2 regions of the Sphingobium phenoxybenzoativorans genome follow, and region 1 is predicted to be linked to the other one. Evidence: riboswitches for the same ligand, from Rfam matches in the RefSeq annotation. Region 1 holds a riboswitch; the other holds the start of a gene.
What was found. A riboswitch is a leader RNA that binds a small molecule or an ion and turns the genes downstream of it on or off. The one in region 1 is predicted to bind cobalamin.
Positions count from the first base shown of each region.

Region 2: linked by a shared signal. The riboswitch ahead of KFK14_RS08335 (TonB-dependent receptor plug domain-containing protein) and the one ahead of KFK14_RS09665 (TonB-dependent receptor) in region 1 are both predicted to bind cobalamin.

Region 1 is NZ_CP073910.1:1,984,211-1,991,701, forward strand. Features, by position in the region: gene KFK14_RS09650 (MFS transporter) at 1-419, opposite strand, end outside; gene KFK14_RS09655 (bifunctional protein-serine/threonine kinase/phosphatase) at 524-2,227, shown strand; gene KFK14_RS09660 (ABC transporter substrate-binding protein) at 2,592-3,866, opposite strand; cobalamin riboswitch at 4,100-4,333, shown strand; gene KFK14_RS09665 (TonB-dependent receptor) at 4,553-6,538, shown strand; gene KFK14_RS09670 (HoxN/HupN/NixA family nickel/cobalt transporter) at 6,611-7,491, shown strand, end outside.
Region 2 is NZ_CP073910.1:1,722,362-1,729,852, reverse strand. Features, by position in the region: gene KFK14_RS08355 (hypothetical protein) at 1-401, opposite strand, end outside; gene KFK14_RS08350 (enoyl-CoA hydratase) at 622-1,356, shown strand; gene KFK14_RS08345 (PepSY domain-containing protein) at 1,427-1,708, shown strand; gene KFK14_RS08340 (peptidylprolyl isomerase) at 1,746-2,378, shown strand; cobalamin riboswitch at 2,441-2,632, shown strand; gene KFK14_RS08335 (TonB-dependent receptor plug domain-containing protein) at 2,777-4,723, shown strand; gene KFK14_RS08330 (hypothetical protein) at 4,723-5,289, shown strand; gene KFK14_RS08325 (DUF1636 domain-containing protein) at 5,347-5,757, shown strand; gene cobT (nicotinate-nucleotide--dimethylbenzimidazole phosphoribosyltransferase) at 5,754-6,767, shown strand; gene KFK14_RS08315 (histidine phosphatase family protein) at 6,767-7,336, shown strand; gene KFK14_RS08310 (adenosylcobinamide-GDP ribazoletransferase) at 7,333-7,491, shown strand, end outside.

The DNA of each region.
Region 1 (7,491 bases):
ATGGCCTTGCCCTGATGCTCTGGCGGATACCAGCGTGAGGCGAGCGGCAAGGCGACGGCAAAGGCTGCGCCAGCGAAACCGAGCACCACGCCCACCGCAATCGTGCCATTCAGGCTGTTCACCCCGAAGAACCATGCCGCGAACAGCCCGGCGATTACCACGACCTGCCCGATTGCGCCGGTCACCTTCTGGCCGATGCGATCGACAAGGAAGCCGTTGACGAGGCGCAGCACTGCGCCCGCGAGTGTCGGCACCGCGACCATGAAACCCTTTTCGGCGGGGGTCAGGATCAGTTCCTTGGCGATGATCGGTGCCAAGGGGCCGAGCATGTTCCACACCATGAAGGCGATATCGAAATAGAGGAACGCCATGATCAGCGTCGGCCGATGGCCGGATTCCCAGAATGATTTCCCGCTCATGCGGCGCAGTTCCTTTCAGGAGCGATTAGGGCTTGACGAAGGGGCTTGCCCGAATGTCCTCTCGTGCGTGTGCGAGTACGCGCACAAGGGAAGGATCGGGATTGATGATACCGGAGGGACGACTGCTGGTGGCCGGGGGCCATTCGTCCCAGACGGGCGCAAGGCCTGAAAATCAGGATTTTGTCGGCATCTACACCGCCAGTGAACTGGAACGGATGCGCCGCGGCATGATCGCCGTGGTGGCCGATGGCGTGGGGGGCGGCATCGGCGGCGACCATCGGGGCGGCCGGATCGCCGCCGAACTGGCCGTGCGCGAAGCGATCGACGGGTTCTATTGCCAGCCGGATACCATCGGCGTCGCCGCTGCCGTCCAGCGAGTGATGGCACCCTTCAACCGCTGGCTCTGTGCCATGGGCCGCAGCGATACGATGGCCCATGCGGCAACCACGTTCACCGCCTGTGTGCTCAAGGGACGTAAGGGGCATGTCCTGCACGTCGGTGACAGCCGCGCATGGCATTTCCGCGACGGCCGGCTGACCCTGCTGACCGAGGATCACACCCGTTCGCATCCAGACCAGCGCCACATCCTTTACCGCGCGCTCGGTATCGAGGAGCGGCTGCGGCTCGATCACCACGAGATCGCCCTGGCCGAACATGATCGCATCCTGCTGACCAGCGACGGCGTGCATGGGACGCTTTCCGCCAGGCGCATCGAGAAACTGCTTGGCGCGCGCAATTCTGCCGAAGCGGATGCCATGGCCATCGTCGATGCGGCGCTTGCCGGGGGAAGCCAGGACAATGCGAGCGCTGTCGTTCTCGATGTCGTGTCGTTGCCGGGCGTCGGCCATGACAGCGTGGCCGGAGACATCGACAAGCTGCCCATCCTGCCGCCGCCCGAAACAGGGGGCAGCGTGGATGGCTTCAAGCTTGACCGGCTGCTGTCCGATGGACGCTACACCCGCCTGTTTCGTGCTGTTGATTCGGTGAGCGGACAGGTGGTTGTCGTCAAGTTCCCCAAGCCGGCCCTGCTGTCCGAAGGTGGCGCAAAACTGGCGTTCATGCGCGAAATTCTGGTCGGCAGCCGGATATCCAGCCCCTTCGTGGGGGGCGCGATCCCCGTGCCGCAGGACCGGCAGAGCCAGCTTTACGGCGTCCAGCCCTATTATGAAGGGCAAACATTGGAGCAGCGTCTGGGCAGCCAGGTCAGTCTGGAAGAGGGGCTGGCCATCGCCGTCCGCCTGACCCGCGCGGTTGCGGCCCTGCACAAGCTCGATATCATTCATCGCGACATCAAACCCGATAACGTCATCTTGACCCAGGATGGCGGACTGAAGCTGGTGGATCTGGGCGTCGCGCGGCTGCCCCGGATCGACGAATTCGCAGAGAACGAGATACCCGGAACGCCCAGTTATCTCGCTCCCGAGATGTTCACCGGCAATCGCGGCGATCAGCAGACAGATATGTTCGCGCTGGGGGTCACGCTGTGGCGCCTGTTCGCGGGCCGCTACCCCTACGGCGAGATCGAGCCGTTCACCCGCCCGCGTTTTCGCAAGCCCGATATGCCCAGCGTCCACCGCACGCAGCTTCCGGCCTGGCTCGACGCGGTGCTGATGCGATCGGTCTCTATCGAGCCGGAGGAACGCTATGGCGACGCTATCGAACTGCTGCGTGCTCTCGAGGGCGGCGCGGCTGTGGCAAGGGTCAAACAGAATTTCGTGCCCTTGATCGAGCGCAATCCCGCGCGCTTCTGGCAGATGGTTTCGTTGATGCTGCTGGCGGCGTTGATCGCGGCCCTGGCGATGCGGTAACGCGGCGCAAGGTAACCAAAGGATCGCGGCAACGCGAACCTCGTGCTTCTCTTGTCCAGACGCGTTTTCCAGCACTCAAGCCCACTCCCGGTTTCCCTGGCGAAACGCAAAAATCCGCGCGGCCCGGGAATCGCGTTCCCAGGCTGCGCGGCTTCGTTGCCTCGCCAGAATCTGCAATGTCCCTCGCGCCAGAATGGACGCGGCGGGTGTAACCAATGAGAGCGCCGTTGCTCTCAAGCTTGGCGCAACTGTCCAAATTGCACGCAGATTTCAAGTGAAATATTGCATTGCACAATTATTGGGCGCTTGCAGTAGTCGCTGCCCAATTTACAGGCAGCCATTCAGTTGTCGCAACTGGTCTCGATCATTTTTCCGACGCTTGGGTTGAATCGAGATAGTCCCGAAGCCGGTTCGGATCGAACAGTCTGCCATCAAAAAAGCGGTCGGCGCCAAGGATGAGCCGCCCCTGGGTTGTTCCAACCGCCATGGTTCCGGCGATTGCGCCTTCAAGCTTGGCACCAGCTCCCGGAAGTGCGGCATCGACAACGCGTAAAGCCCGCCGGTAGACATCGGGCCTGAAGACTCGTTGGGCGCTTTCGTAGGCTTCGGCATTTGGCTGGGCATGGCCGGCCAAACACATCTGCGCATAGAGCCAGGCAGCCTGGCTGGACCAGGGGAAATTGGCCGCCTCGCGGTGCTGGAACATGAAGTCCGGAACATGAACCGGCTCGCATCCTTTGGCGAAGAGTATCCTGTCGGTCATGGCTCGCCGAATTGCATCGGCTGCCGCACCGATATAATTTTCCCGGGCAAGAATGCCGACGATTTCGTCGGTTCGCTCATGATCGATAAAGGCAATTCCAGCACGATAAAGGGCGCGAACAAGCTGGTCAGTGATCTGCGGATTTTCGCTCATACGCTGTGTTGGCATGGCCAGCACCTTTTCAACGCCGCGACGCCAGATTTGCGATGTCATGACCGCGATTGTGCCGTGCCCGCGATCGACCGCAACACTGTTCCAAGGCTCTCCGACGCATATCCCGTCTACTTCACCCTGCCCAAGTGCGTCAGCGGCGAAAGGAGGAGATACGACGGTGATCTTAACGTCCCGGTCCGGGTCAATGCCGCAGCCTCGCAGCCAGTAGCGGAGCATGTAGTTGTGGCTGGAATGGCGATGCACCACGCCAAAGCGAAGGTGCGAACCCTGGTCTCGTCGTTCACGCGCGACTTCAGCCAGCTTCTTGCCGATCGCGGCCGCATCGCCGGGCTTGCCGGGATGAGTGATGCGATCAGCGATTTCAGGTCGCACTGTCACGGCATTTCCGTTCAGGCCGAGCACGAAGGGCACCGACAAAGGAGTAGCCGGGCGCCCGACACCGAGGGTGACGGCAATTGCCAGGGGAGCAATCAAATGCGCTGCGTCGGTATGCCCATAGACCAGCCTGTCGCAAACTGCCGCCCAACTGACATCCCGTACCAATTCGATATCGAGCCGTTCATCCTCCGCATAACCAAGTTCGCGGGCAAGGATCGGCAAGGCTGCATCGACCAGCGGAAGAAATCCGATTCGCAGTTTGTGAGCTATCAGTCCTCCTCCAACCCGGATGCGCCCGTAGGCCGGCCACGCTTGAAACCGGATTTACCAGCAGCAGGTCTATGACCAAAGCCGGAGCAGATGACAACAATTGCCAAATCGGCACCGAAACCTGGGCCAGCTGATGCCGGAGGCGACTGTCGCAAGCGAAATCCGCTGCTATACCTCTATCATTATCCCGACTGCCTCATCCGCGACAATGTGTTTTCAGGATGTCCTGCACGGCAATTGGATTCTTCACTCTTTTCCCCTATGCGAGCTGCGAAAGCGATTCTGTGGCTTTCATTGATCGCGCCGGTGCCCCCGAAAGGGGCTTAATCGGGAATGCGGTGCGGAAGCTTGCTTCCAAATCCGCGGCTGTCCCTGCAACTGTAAGCGGATAGCGCGATGCACATCGCTCCTCTTTGTAGGGGCAGCCACTGGGCCGGACGCTAAATCATGCGAGGCCTGGGAAGGCGTGCATCAAGCTTTGACCCGTGAGCCAGGAGACCTGCCGGCGTGTGGTCGCTCTTGCCTGGTCCAGGGGATGGCTGCGGCACGGTGAACTCCGTCTGAGCGACGAACGAGCGGCTGGGGCCGCATCGGAGACGTGCGTCGGCAGCCCGTGGCGTCCGGCCGCCGCGCGTGTCGCCCGTTCGCGCGGGTTTGCCCCGGCCACGTCGCAAGACGCCGGGGGACTATTTGTGATCAAGACCATCATGACCAGCGCGCTCGCGCTGACCTTTACCGCCATGCCTTGCTATGCCGAAACGGCAGCTTCCGAAGCCGATGCCGGTGAAATCGCCGATGAGGCCAGTAGCGAAATCGTAGTTTTTGGGCGCGGAGAAACCAAAATCGGTACGGCCCAGGCCGCAAGCGAGGGCAGCGTTAGCGGCGCCGATCTGCTGGTACGCCCTTTGCTGCGCGTGGCCGAACTGCTGGAAGCGGTTCCAGGCATGGTCGCGGCCCAGCATTCGGGCAGCGGTAAGGCGAACCAATATTTCCTGCGTGGTTTCAACCTCGACCATGGCTCGGATTTCACTACCTATATCGATGGGGTGCAGATGAACTTTCGCACCCATGGGCATGGCCATGGCTATCTCGATCTCAACGGTCTTATTCCTGAGATCGTCGCGCGCGAGGATTTCCGCAAGGGTCCATATCGCGCGGACGGCGGCGATTTCGCGCTGGCCGGCGCGGCCTATATGACCACGATTGACGGCTATGACCGGCCCTGGGTATCGGCCGAGGGCGGCTCCTACGGCTGGCGCCGCGCTGCGGCAGGCGGGACATTGCATGATCTGGGGGCGGGCGATCTTACGCTGGTCGCCCAGGCAAAAACCTACGACGGGCCGTGGCAGGAACCAGAGCGCCTGCGCCACTATTCGGGCTTTGCCAAATACCACTTGCCGATGGGCGCGGGTACGATCGAGGCGTCGCTTCACGGTTACCGGGCGACATGGCGGCCGACCGAGCAGATCCCTGAGCGGATCGTGGGAACTGCATTGTGCGCCGATGTATTTTGCTCGCCCGATCCCTCCGCACGGGGGGAGACAACGCGCCTGATCGGCAATGTTGCGGTCAAACAACCCACCTGGCACGCCAATGCCTATGCCCAATTTTACGACTGGTCGATGTTCTCCAACCCCACGTATACCGACCCGGATGGCACAGGTGCGCAGATCGATCAGTTTGATCGGCGCTGGGTGATGGGGCTGAACGCCCAAAAGCAATGGGACGTCAGTCCAGCGCTGACGCTGACCGTCGGGACCGAGAACCGCTATGACGCCATCGGCAATGTCGGCGTTGACAGGACGAGCAACCGCGCATTTCTGGCCTCGCTTGGGCACTACCGGGTCAAGGAGCTGTCATCCGCGCTTTATGGCGAGGCCAGTTGGAAGCCGTTGGCAGGGCTGCGGGTGATAACGGGCCTGCGCGGCGACCATTATCGCTACTCGGTTCGCGCGCGCGATGCCGTTGCCGCCGGGTTGGGCGAGGGCCGAGGCTCTGCCTCCCTGGTCTCACCCAAGGCGTCTTTCGCTTATGAGATCACGCCGCATCTGGAAGCCTATGCCAATTGGGGGCGCGGTTTTCATTCCAACGATGTGCGTGGCGCGGTGAATGTCGATACGCCGGTCCCGGTGCTGGTGCGCGGCACGGGCAAGGAATTGGGCGCGCGCGTGCAATTCAAGGGTGTCACGCTGACCACGACCTATTGGTGGCTGGATGTTGACAGTGAGTTGCGCTTCGTCGGGGATTCCAATGCTGTCGAGCCTTCCGGTGCCAGTCGGCGGCGCGGTTACGAGATTGTCGCATTCTGGCGACCGTTCCCCTGGCTGGCACTCGACGGGAATTACACCGCGAGCTACGCCCGCTATGAAAATGGCGATCATATTCCCAATGCCTTCGAGAACGCGGCATCGGCAGGTGCATCGCTGATTCTCGATCCTTGGGTCGCGAGCCTTCGGATGCGCCACCTCGGACCGTCTCCGCTGGTTGAGGATAATAGCCTGCGCGATCCGGGCAGCACTGTCGTCAACGCCCGGGCCGCATGGAAGGGAAAAAGGGTCGAGATCTACGGTGAGATGCTGAATCTTCTGGGGAGCCGCGAAAAGGACATTGCCTACTTCTACGAGTCCTACTTGCCCGCCTATGACCTCGGCGGCCCGGTGGAGGGACGGCTCAGCCGCGTGGTGGAGCCGCGAACCGTAAGAATTGGCGCGAAGGTAACTTTCTAGCCGCTCTTACTCTGCGCGGCGCTGAATCCGGCGCCGCGCTTCCTGTGTCCCCAAGCATCAGCCGAGATCGCCATGACCCAGATTGTAACACCGCCCGTCCTGTCGTTGCGCCGCCGGATCGGCATATTGTTCGCCGGTTTGATCGCGGCAAATATCGCCGTCTGGGTCTGGGCATTCAGCCTGTTCCATACGCAGCCATTGATGCTGGGCACCGCCTTGCTTGCCTGGGGACTGGGTCTGCGCCATGCGGTCGACGCCGATCATATTGCCGCCATCGACAATGTGACCCGCAAGCTGATGCAGGACGGGAAGCGGCCCATCGCCGTGGGATTCTGGTTTGCAATCGGGCATTCCGGAATCATTGCCATAGCATCGATCATCATTGCGGTGACGACCAGTGCACTGTCAGGGTTTGGCGCCTTCAAGGAAATCGGCGGCGTGGTTGCAACCGTGATTTCCGCGATTTTCCTGTTCACGATCGCCGGCATGAACCTTGTTATCTTGCGCTCCGTCTGGCGGACTTTTGCCCATGTTCGCGCGGGCGGCCACTATGTTGACGACGATCTTGATCTGCTATTGGGTGGGCGCGGGCTGCTCTCCAGGCTATTCAGGCCGATGTTCCGCCTGGTGAACAAGAGCTGGCATATGGCCCCGCTGGGTTTTCTGTTCGGGCTTGGGTTCGATACCGCAACCGAAGTCGCCATTCTGGGCATGTCGGCCAGTCAGGCTGCCGATGGCCTGTCGATCGGCACGATTCTGGTCCTGCCCGCCCTGTTCGCCGTCGGCATGGCCTTGATCGATACGGTGGACGGCGTGGTGATGCTGGGCGCTTATGAATGGGCCTTCGTGAAGCCGATCCGCAAGCTCTATTACAATATCACCATCACCCTGATCTCGGCCATCGTGGCGATTGTCATTGGCGGAATCGAAACGCTGGCCCTGATCGGTGACAA
Region 2 (7,491 bases), 260 kb from region 1:
ACAGCATCGGCCATCGATGCGGCCGCGATCGGCTGCGGGTCCGGGTGCGCGGATTCCGCATCCCACAATATCGCGCCCTTGGGCGAAAAGCCCACGGTCGCCCGCACATCCGTTGTGCCCGCCATGCAATCAAACTGCTGCAGGCTGCGCGTGATGCGGGCTTTGGTGGATTTGTCTGAACTATGGTCTTTCGTCACCCAGACCACCGGCCGGAAATTATCCTTGTTCGCCATGTCTCCGGCGCGCACGAACCACACAACGCCGTTGGCGTCCTTGCCCACCAGGATCAGGGCCTTTTCCCATTCGGCATCGGCATGGGGCTGAACGGAGGGCGCTGGCGGTGCTGCCTGCGCGGACGGGGCGGCAGCGGCAAGGAGCAACAATGCGGACGAACCCACCATAACGTCCCCCAGAGAATGCCTGTCCCAGCCGGTCGGCCGGTGTCATGTGATGTCGCAAAATCCCGCGGCAACATTATGAAAAAGGCCGCCCCAGCGACTCGGATGATAGCATATTTCATTAACCTTAAAAACACGGGCGGCGGCAGTCCGCGACGCGGATGTGGCGGTCCGTTGCGCATGCGTCTAACTGCTTGAACAATACCGGAAAGGGGGCGTGGTCATGAGTTTGATCAAACTGGAGAAGCAGGATGGCATAGCCATCATGACGCTGAATGATCCTGAGCGGCGGAACATCCTGACCGTCCCTCTTTGCGAAGCCATTCTGGAAAAGCTCGCAGAAGCCGAGGCCGATGAGGGCATCCATGCCCTGATCGTCACCGGGGAAGGGTCCGCCTTTTGCGCGGGCGCGGATTTCGGCGACCTCCAGGCCGCATCGGAAGGCGACGATGCGGCGGTGACGATGGTCTACCGGTCCTTCATGGCAGTCGCCAACAGCATGTTGCCGACCATAGCGGCCGTGAACGGGCCAGCCGTCGGCGCGGGCTTCAACCTCGCCCTTGCCTGCGACATGCGGGTGGCCTGCCCGGAGGCGCGGTTCGACACACGCTTCCTGAAAATCGGACTGCATCCGGGCGGCGGCCATAGCTGGCTGCTGTTGCGCGCCGTAGGATGGTCGCAGGCATCGCGACTGCTTCTGGCGGGAAAAGCTGTGGACGGCGAAACCGCGCTGTCCATCGGTCTGGCGGACGTACTGAGCGAAGCGTCCGGCCTGCTGGAGACGGCCAAAACCCTTGCCGCGCCGATGGCGAAAACACCGCGCGAACTGCTGCTTCGCACCAAGGCGAGCCTGCGGCTGGCCGGCAGGAGCACGCATGACGAGACGTTCGCGCATGAAACTGCCGAGCAGGCGTGGTCGCTATCGCAACCTGCATTCCGGTCATTGCTGAAACGGTAACGCGTCACCTCCGGCGGAACGCAGGACCGGCTCCATCGGTTGAGAGGCTGTTCAACCATGGAGAAGGACAATGATCCGCCCGAATATCACCACAGCCGCCGGACTGACCCTGGTCGTCATCGGCCTGTGCACCACCAGCCCGGCCCTGGCCGACCGGGGACCCAGCAAGGAGGAAATGCAGGCGATCGCCGCGAAACTCACGGCCGAAGGCTTCAAAAGCTGGAACCGGGTCGAATTTGATGAGGATGGCCCGATCTGGAAAGTCGATGACGCTCGCGCCCTCAATGGCAAGACATATGATCTGCAACTCAGCCCCAATGGCTATGGCATTGTGAAGAAGGACGGCGATTGACCGCTGCAAGCGGGGATGTTCGGCGTTAAGAAGCGGCATGATGATGCAGAGACTCCTTGCCGCCGCCTTCCTCGCCCTTCTGCTTGCCAGCCCCCTGCCCGTCTTGGCGCAAAACGCGCAGCCTGATGCGGCACGTCCCGAAGCGGCCCTCATTCGGGTCGTCCTCCAGACAAGCGAAGGCGCGATTACGCTTGCGCTCGATCCCGTTCGGGCGCCAATCACCACCGCCAATTTCCTGAAATATGTGGACAGCAAGAAGCTGGACGGGATCACTTTCTACCGCGCGATGAAATTCAGTGCCGGAGAAGGTCTCATACAGGGCGGCGCGCGGGGAGACCCCGCCCGGCTGTTCCCTCCCATCGCGCATGAGCCGACCAGCCAAACGGGCATCAGTCATACCGCCGGCGTGATATCGATGGCGCGCTATGCGCCTGGGTCGGCGACATCGGATTTCTTCATCACCGCCAGTCCCATGCCCTCGCTCGACGCCAACCCGTCCGGCGAAGGGGATAATGCCGGTTTCGCCGCCTTCGGCCATGTCGTTGAAGGCATGGACGTCGTGCAGCGGATATTGGACGCGCCGACCTCTCCAACCGAAGGCGAAGGCGTCATGAAGGGCCAAATGCTGGAACCCAAGATCGCCATAGTGGCGGCGCGGCGGGCGAATTGACGCCTCCAACCAGCATTTGTGCGGCGCAACCGAAATGATTGACGGGTCTGCGCCTATCGCCTAATGGCCCCGCTGCGACAGGTTCCCCGGAGACGGGGATGAAAATGGGAACGGGGTTGAAGGCCCCGGCTGCCCCTGCAACTGTAAGCGGCGAGCCACCGGTTCACATGCCATTGGAACATTCGTTCCGAGAAGGCGAACCGGAACGGCGCTGACCCGTGAGCCAGGAGACCTGCCCGTCGCGGTCGTTCTTCGTGCGGACAGGGTGTGCCGGGCGGACGGGGGTCAACCCGCGTAACGACATGATCGGACCGCGCTTTCGCGGGGATGATGCCGTGCGCCCTTATGGTTCCTGCATCGCCCTGCTTTGGCGCGCGGACCATAGTCGGGGCACTATCATGTTGAAAACTCTTTCTCTTTTCTCCGTTCTTCTTTCGACCACCGCCTTCGCGCAGGATGCGCCATTGCCGGATGCCGCGTCGGATGCAGACGCAGGCTCGATCGTCGTTACCGCAACGCGGCTTGCGACGCCGCTGGATCAGGTTCCCGCGTCGATCACTGTGCTCGACAAGGCGGATATCGACCGCGCCCAGGACATGGGCGTGACGGAAATCCTGCTGCGGACGCCAGGCATCAGCATCTCCCGCAACGGCGGATATGGCACGGCGACATCGCTGCGCATCCGCGGCGCGGAAACTGACCAGACGGTGGTGGTGATCGACGGCGTGAAGCTCAACGATCCCTCCTCCACTGGCGGCGGCTATAACTTCGCCAATCTTCTGACCGGCGATATTTCGCGCATAGAGGTGCTGCGCGGCCCCCAGTCGACCCTGTGGGGCAGCCAGGCGATCGGCGGCGTGGTCAACATCGTGACGCCGCTTCCCGAAAAGGATCTCGAAGGCAGCTTTGACGTCGAGGCCGGTTCGCGTCAGACGGTCAGCGGCCGCGCGGCGCTCGGCGGCAAGACCGGTCCTGTGACATGGCGGATCGGCGGTCAGACCTTCACGACCGATGGCATATCCGCCATTGCGCCGGCGGCCGGCGGACAGGAAAAGGACGGCTACACCAACCGCAGCCTGACCGGCCGCGCGGAAATCGCGCTTGCCGAGGGCGTGTCGGTTGACCTGCGCTCCTATTATTCGCGCGGTCGCGTCAACATTGACGGCTTTGCCGGCGACACGCAGGAATATAGCCTCAGCCGCGATTTCGTCGGATATGCGGGGCTGAACGTGGCGCTGTTCGACGGACGGTTCAACAACCGTTTCGGCTTCGGCTATACCGACACCAACCGCGATAATTATGACCCCACCCGCGCACGCGCCAAGACGTTCGACGCGGCGGGCCGGAACCAGCGGCTGGAATATCAGGGCAGTTTCGCGATCAACGAGGGCTGGACCATCCTGTTCGGCGCGGAAAATGAGCGTTCGCGCTTCCGCAGCGTTTCGCCTCCCGCATCCCTGTCGGCGCCGATCCCCGAACCCGGCCGCGGCAAGGCGGAGATCACCAGCTTCTACGGAGAGGTGAAGGCTCAGCCCATTACCGGCCTGACGCTGACCGGCGGCGTGCGGCATGACGATCACAGCCGTTACGGCGGCCGGACGCTGTTCTCCGGCGGCGGCATCTGGGTTCTGCCGACCGGCACGGTGCTGCGCGCCAGCTATGGCGAGGGCTTCAAGGCGCCTTCGCTCTACCAACTGTTCTCGGAATATGGAAACACAGCTCTCAACCCGGAAAAGGCGCGTGGCTGGGAAGCTGGCGTCGAGCAGCGTTTGATGGATGGCGCCCTGAGCTTCGGCGCGGCCTATTTCGAGCGGACCTCGACTGACCAGATCATCTTCGCCAGTTGCGACTTCCCGTCCACCCTGCCGATCTGCTTCATTCCCGGCACGACGATCAGCCGCTTTGGCTATTATGACAATGTCGCCCGGGCAAAGGCGCACGGCATAGAGGCGCACGCGGCGCTGCGCCCGGTCGAGGGACTGACGATCGACGCCAATTATAGCTGGACCGTGGCGGAGGATCGCTCCACCGGAGCAAGCACGTTCGGCAACTGGCTGCCGCGCCGTCCGCGCGACACGGCGAACGGCTCGATCAGCTACGCCTGGCCGTTCGGCCTCACCACGGGTGCGGCGATCCGCTGGTCGGGCAAGAGCTATGACAATGCGTCGAACACCACCCGTCTGGACGACTACACGCTGGTCGATCTGCGGGCTGAATTTGCCGTGTCATCCACTTTCTCGCTGTTTGCGCGGGCCGAAAACCTGTTCGACGAGAAATATATGACCGCCAATCGCTATGGCACGCTGGGCCGCAGCATCTATGCCGGCATCAGGGGCCGCTTCTGATGTCCGCGAAGGAGATGACGGGAGTCCCGCAGCGCGGGGCTTCCACGCTCTGGATCATGCTGCTGACGGCGGCGAGCGCGGTGACGACGCTGGCGCTCGCCTGCGCAACGCCGTTCCCGGCTCTCGCGGCGCTGGCGGCGGTCCACATGCGCAGGCGTGACGGCGTGGCGCTGGTCCTCGCCGCCTGGCTGGCCAGTCAGGTGGTCGGCTTCTGCATCCATGACTATCCGCGCGATCTGGAGACGGCGGGCTGGGCCGTGGGCCTGGCCACCGCCGCTGTCGCTTCAGTGCTTGGGGCCTATGGCGCCATAGCGCGCACGGCACGGCTTCCGGCGTGGCTGAAGCTGGCTGCCGCCTATGTCAGCGCATTCATCGCGTTCAAACTGGCTGTGCTGGTCTGGGCGATATGGCTCGGCGGCGTGGAGATGGCGTTCGCGCCGGGTGTCGTCATGCGCCAGTTTGTGCGGGATGCCGCGATACTGGCGGGCCTGATGATGCTCTATCGCGCGATGACGGCGATAGGCGTGCCCGCCGTGACGTCGAGGACGCGGACGCGGGCAGCCTGAACAATAATCCCCCCGCGCGCTGGCGCGGGGGGACATTATCCGGCAGGAGGCGAAGCGATGCTGACGCAAGTGGATAATGTCCCGGCGGTGGTCGTGTGCAACACCTGCCGCCATAGCCGGGAAGCCCGCGAGGATTCCGAAGGGATTCGCGGCGGAGCCAGGCTGGCGGAGGCGTTGCGTTCGGCGCAGGCTTCCGACCCCGCCTATGCCGCGGTCGCCGTGCAGGAAATGCCCTGTCTTTTCGCCTGCTCGGAATTTTGCGCCGTCCATCTGCGCGCGCCTGGAAAGCTGGGCTATGTGCTTGGGCGCTTCACGCCGGACGCGGACTCGGCGCGGGCCATTCTCGACTATGCGGCGCATTATGCGGAAAGCCCGCACGGCCGCGTCCCCTTCGCCAAATGGCCCGAAGGCGTGAAGGGACATTTCATCGTCCGCACTCCACCCGAAGCGTTTGTGGCGACAGAATGAAACAGTTTCGATCCATTGCCGAATTTAACGCCGCCCTCCGCGATCTTCCCGGTCCGGACAGGCACGCCATTGCCTCGGCGCGCGCGCGGCAGGCGCAACTGACCAAGCCGGCCGGGTCGCTTGGCCGGTTGGAGGAGATCGCCATTTTCCTGGCGGGCTGGCAGGGGCGCGAACGCCCGGAAATCGCCAGGGCGCGTGCTGCGATATTCGCAGGCAATCACGGCGTCACCGTTCACGGCATCAGCGCCTTCCCATCCGAAGTGACTGTTCAGATGGTCCGCAATTTCCAGGCTGGGGGCGCAGCGATCAATGCTCTGGCGACCGCAGCCGGTCTGGAATTGCATGTCGAGGCGCTCGATCTCGATCAGCCGACAAGCGACTTCACTGCTGCGCCCGCGATGAGCGAAGCGGAATGCCTGTCCGCCCTGTCTCGGGGAGCCGCCGCCGTCGATCCCGGCCTTGACCTGCTGGCCGTGGGCGAGATGGGGATCGGCAATTCCACCGTGGCGGCCGCCCTCTGCGCGCGAAGCCTTGGCGGGTCGGCAGCGCACTGGACGGGTCCCGGCACCGGCGTCGACGATGCGGGGATCGCGCGAAAGATTGCGGTGATCGAAAAGGCGCTGGCTTTCCACGCCAACGCGCCGATGACGCCTTTTGAAACCCTGCGCCGGGTCGGCGGGCGCGAAATCGTGGCGATTGCGGGCGCGATCATCGCCGCGCGCCACGCGGGCATTCCCGTGGTGCTGGACGGTTTCATCAGTTGCTCCGCCATCGCACCGGTCGCCGCCGCCTTCCCCGCCATCACCGAACATTGCATCGCAGGGCACCGCTCCGCCGAACCGGGGCATATCCGCCTGCTTGACCGTCTGTGCCTCAGGCCATTGCTCGACCTCGACATGCGCCTTGGCGAAGGCAGCGGAGCGGCCGTCGCCGTTACGGTGATCCGCAGCGCTCTTGCCGCCCATAACGGGATGGCGACCTTCGCGGAAGCAGGCGTTTCGGGCGCCTGATGACGGGTTTCCGCCTGCATCTTCTGCGTCACGGAACGCCCATCGATGCAGGAAAGATGACAGGCTGGACAGACTGCGCCTCTACGCAGGAGGGAATAGCCGCATGCGTGGAGCGCGCCGCGCGGCTGGATGTCGCCGCGATCATTTCGTCCGATCTGCTGCGGGCCAGGGCCGCGGCAGAGGTTATCGCCCTCCGCGCCGCCATGCCTCTGACCACTGATCCGCGCTGGCGGGAACTGGATTTCGGGGCATGGGATGGGCGCGCTGCGACGGATATCGGGACGGACGCCCTCGCCCCGTTCTGGAGCGACCCGGAAGCCAATCCGCCACTGGGCGGCGAACGCTGGTCCAGCATCGTCGCGCGCGTGGGCAAAGCGATTGGCGACATGCGCGCGGCCGACACGCTGGTCGTGACCCACGCCGGCGCAATGCGCGCGGCGCTGGCCCTGCTGTGCGGCCTTGATCATCGTCAGGTGTGGATGTTCGACCTCCCCTATGCGAGCATGCTGTCCCTGCATATCTGGCCGGGCGAAAAGCCCTCCGCCCAGATCATCGGACTGTATCAATGAAGGGATTGATCCTCGCCATCCAGTTTCTGACGCGCCTGCCCATGCCGCGGGTGACGGCGAACGACACCGATTTTGCCGCATCGATGCGCTGGTTTCCGGCGGCGGGGCTGGCCGTCGGCCTGTTCGTTTCCGGCGCGGCGTGGTTGGGCGCGCAT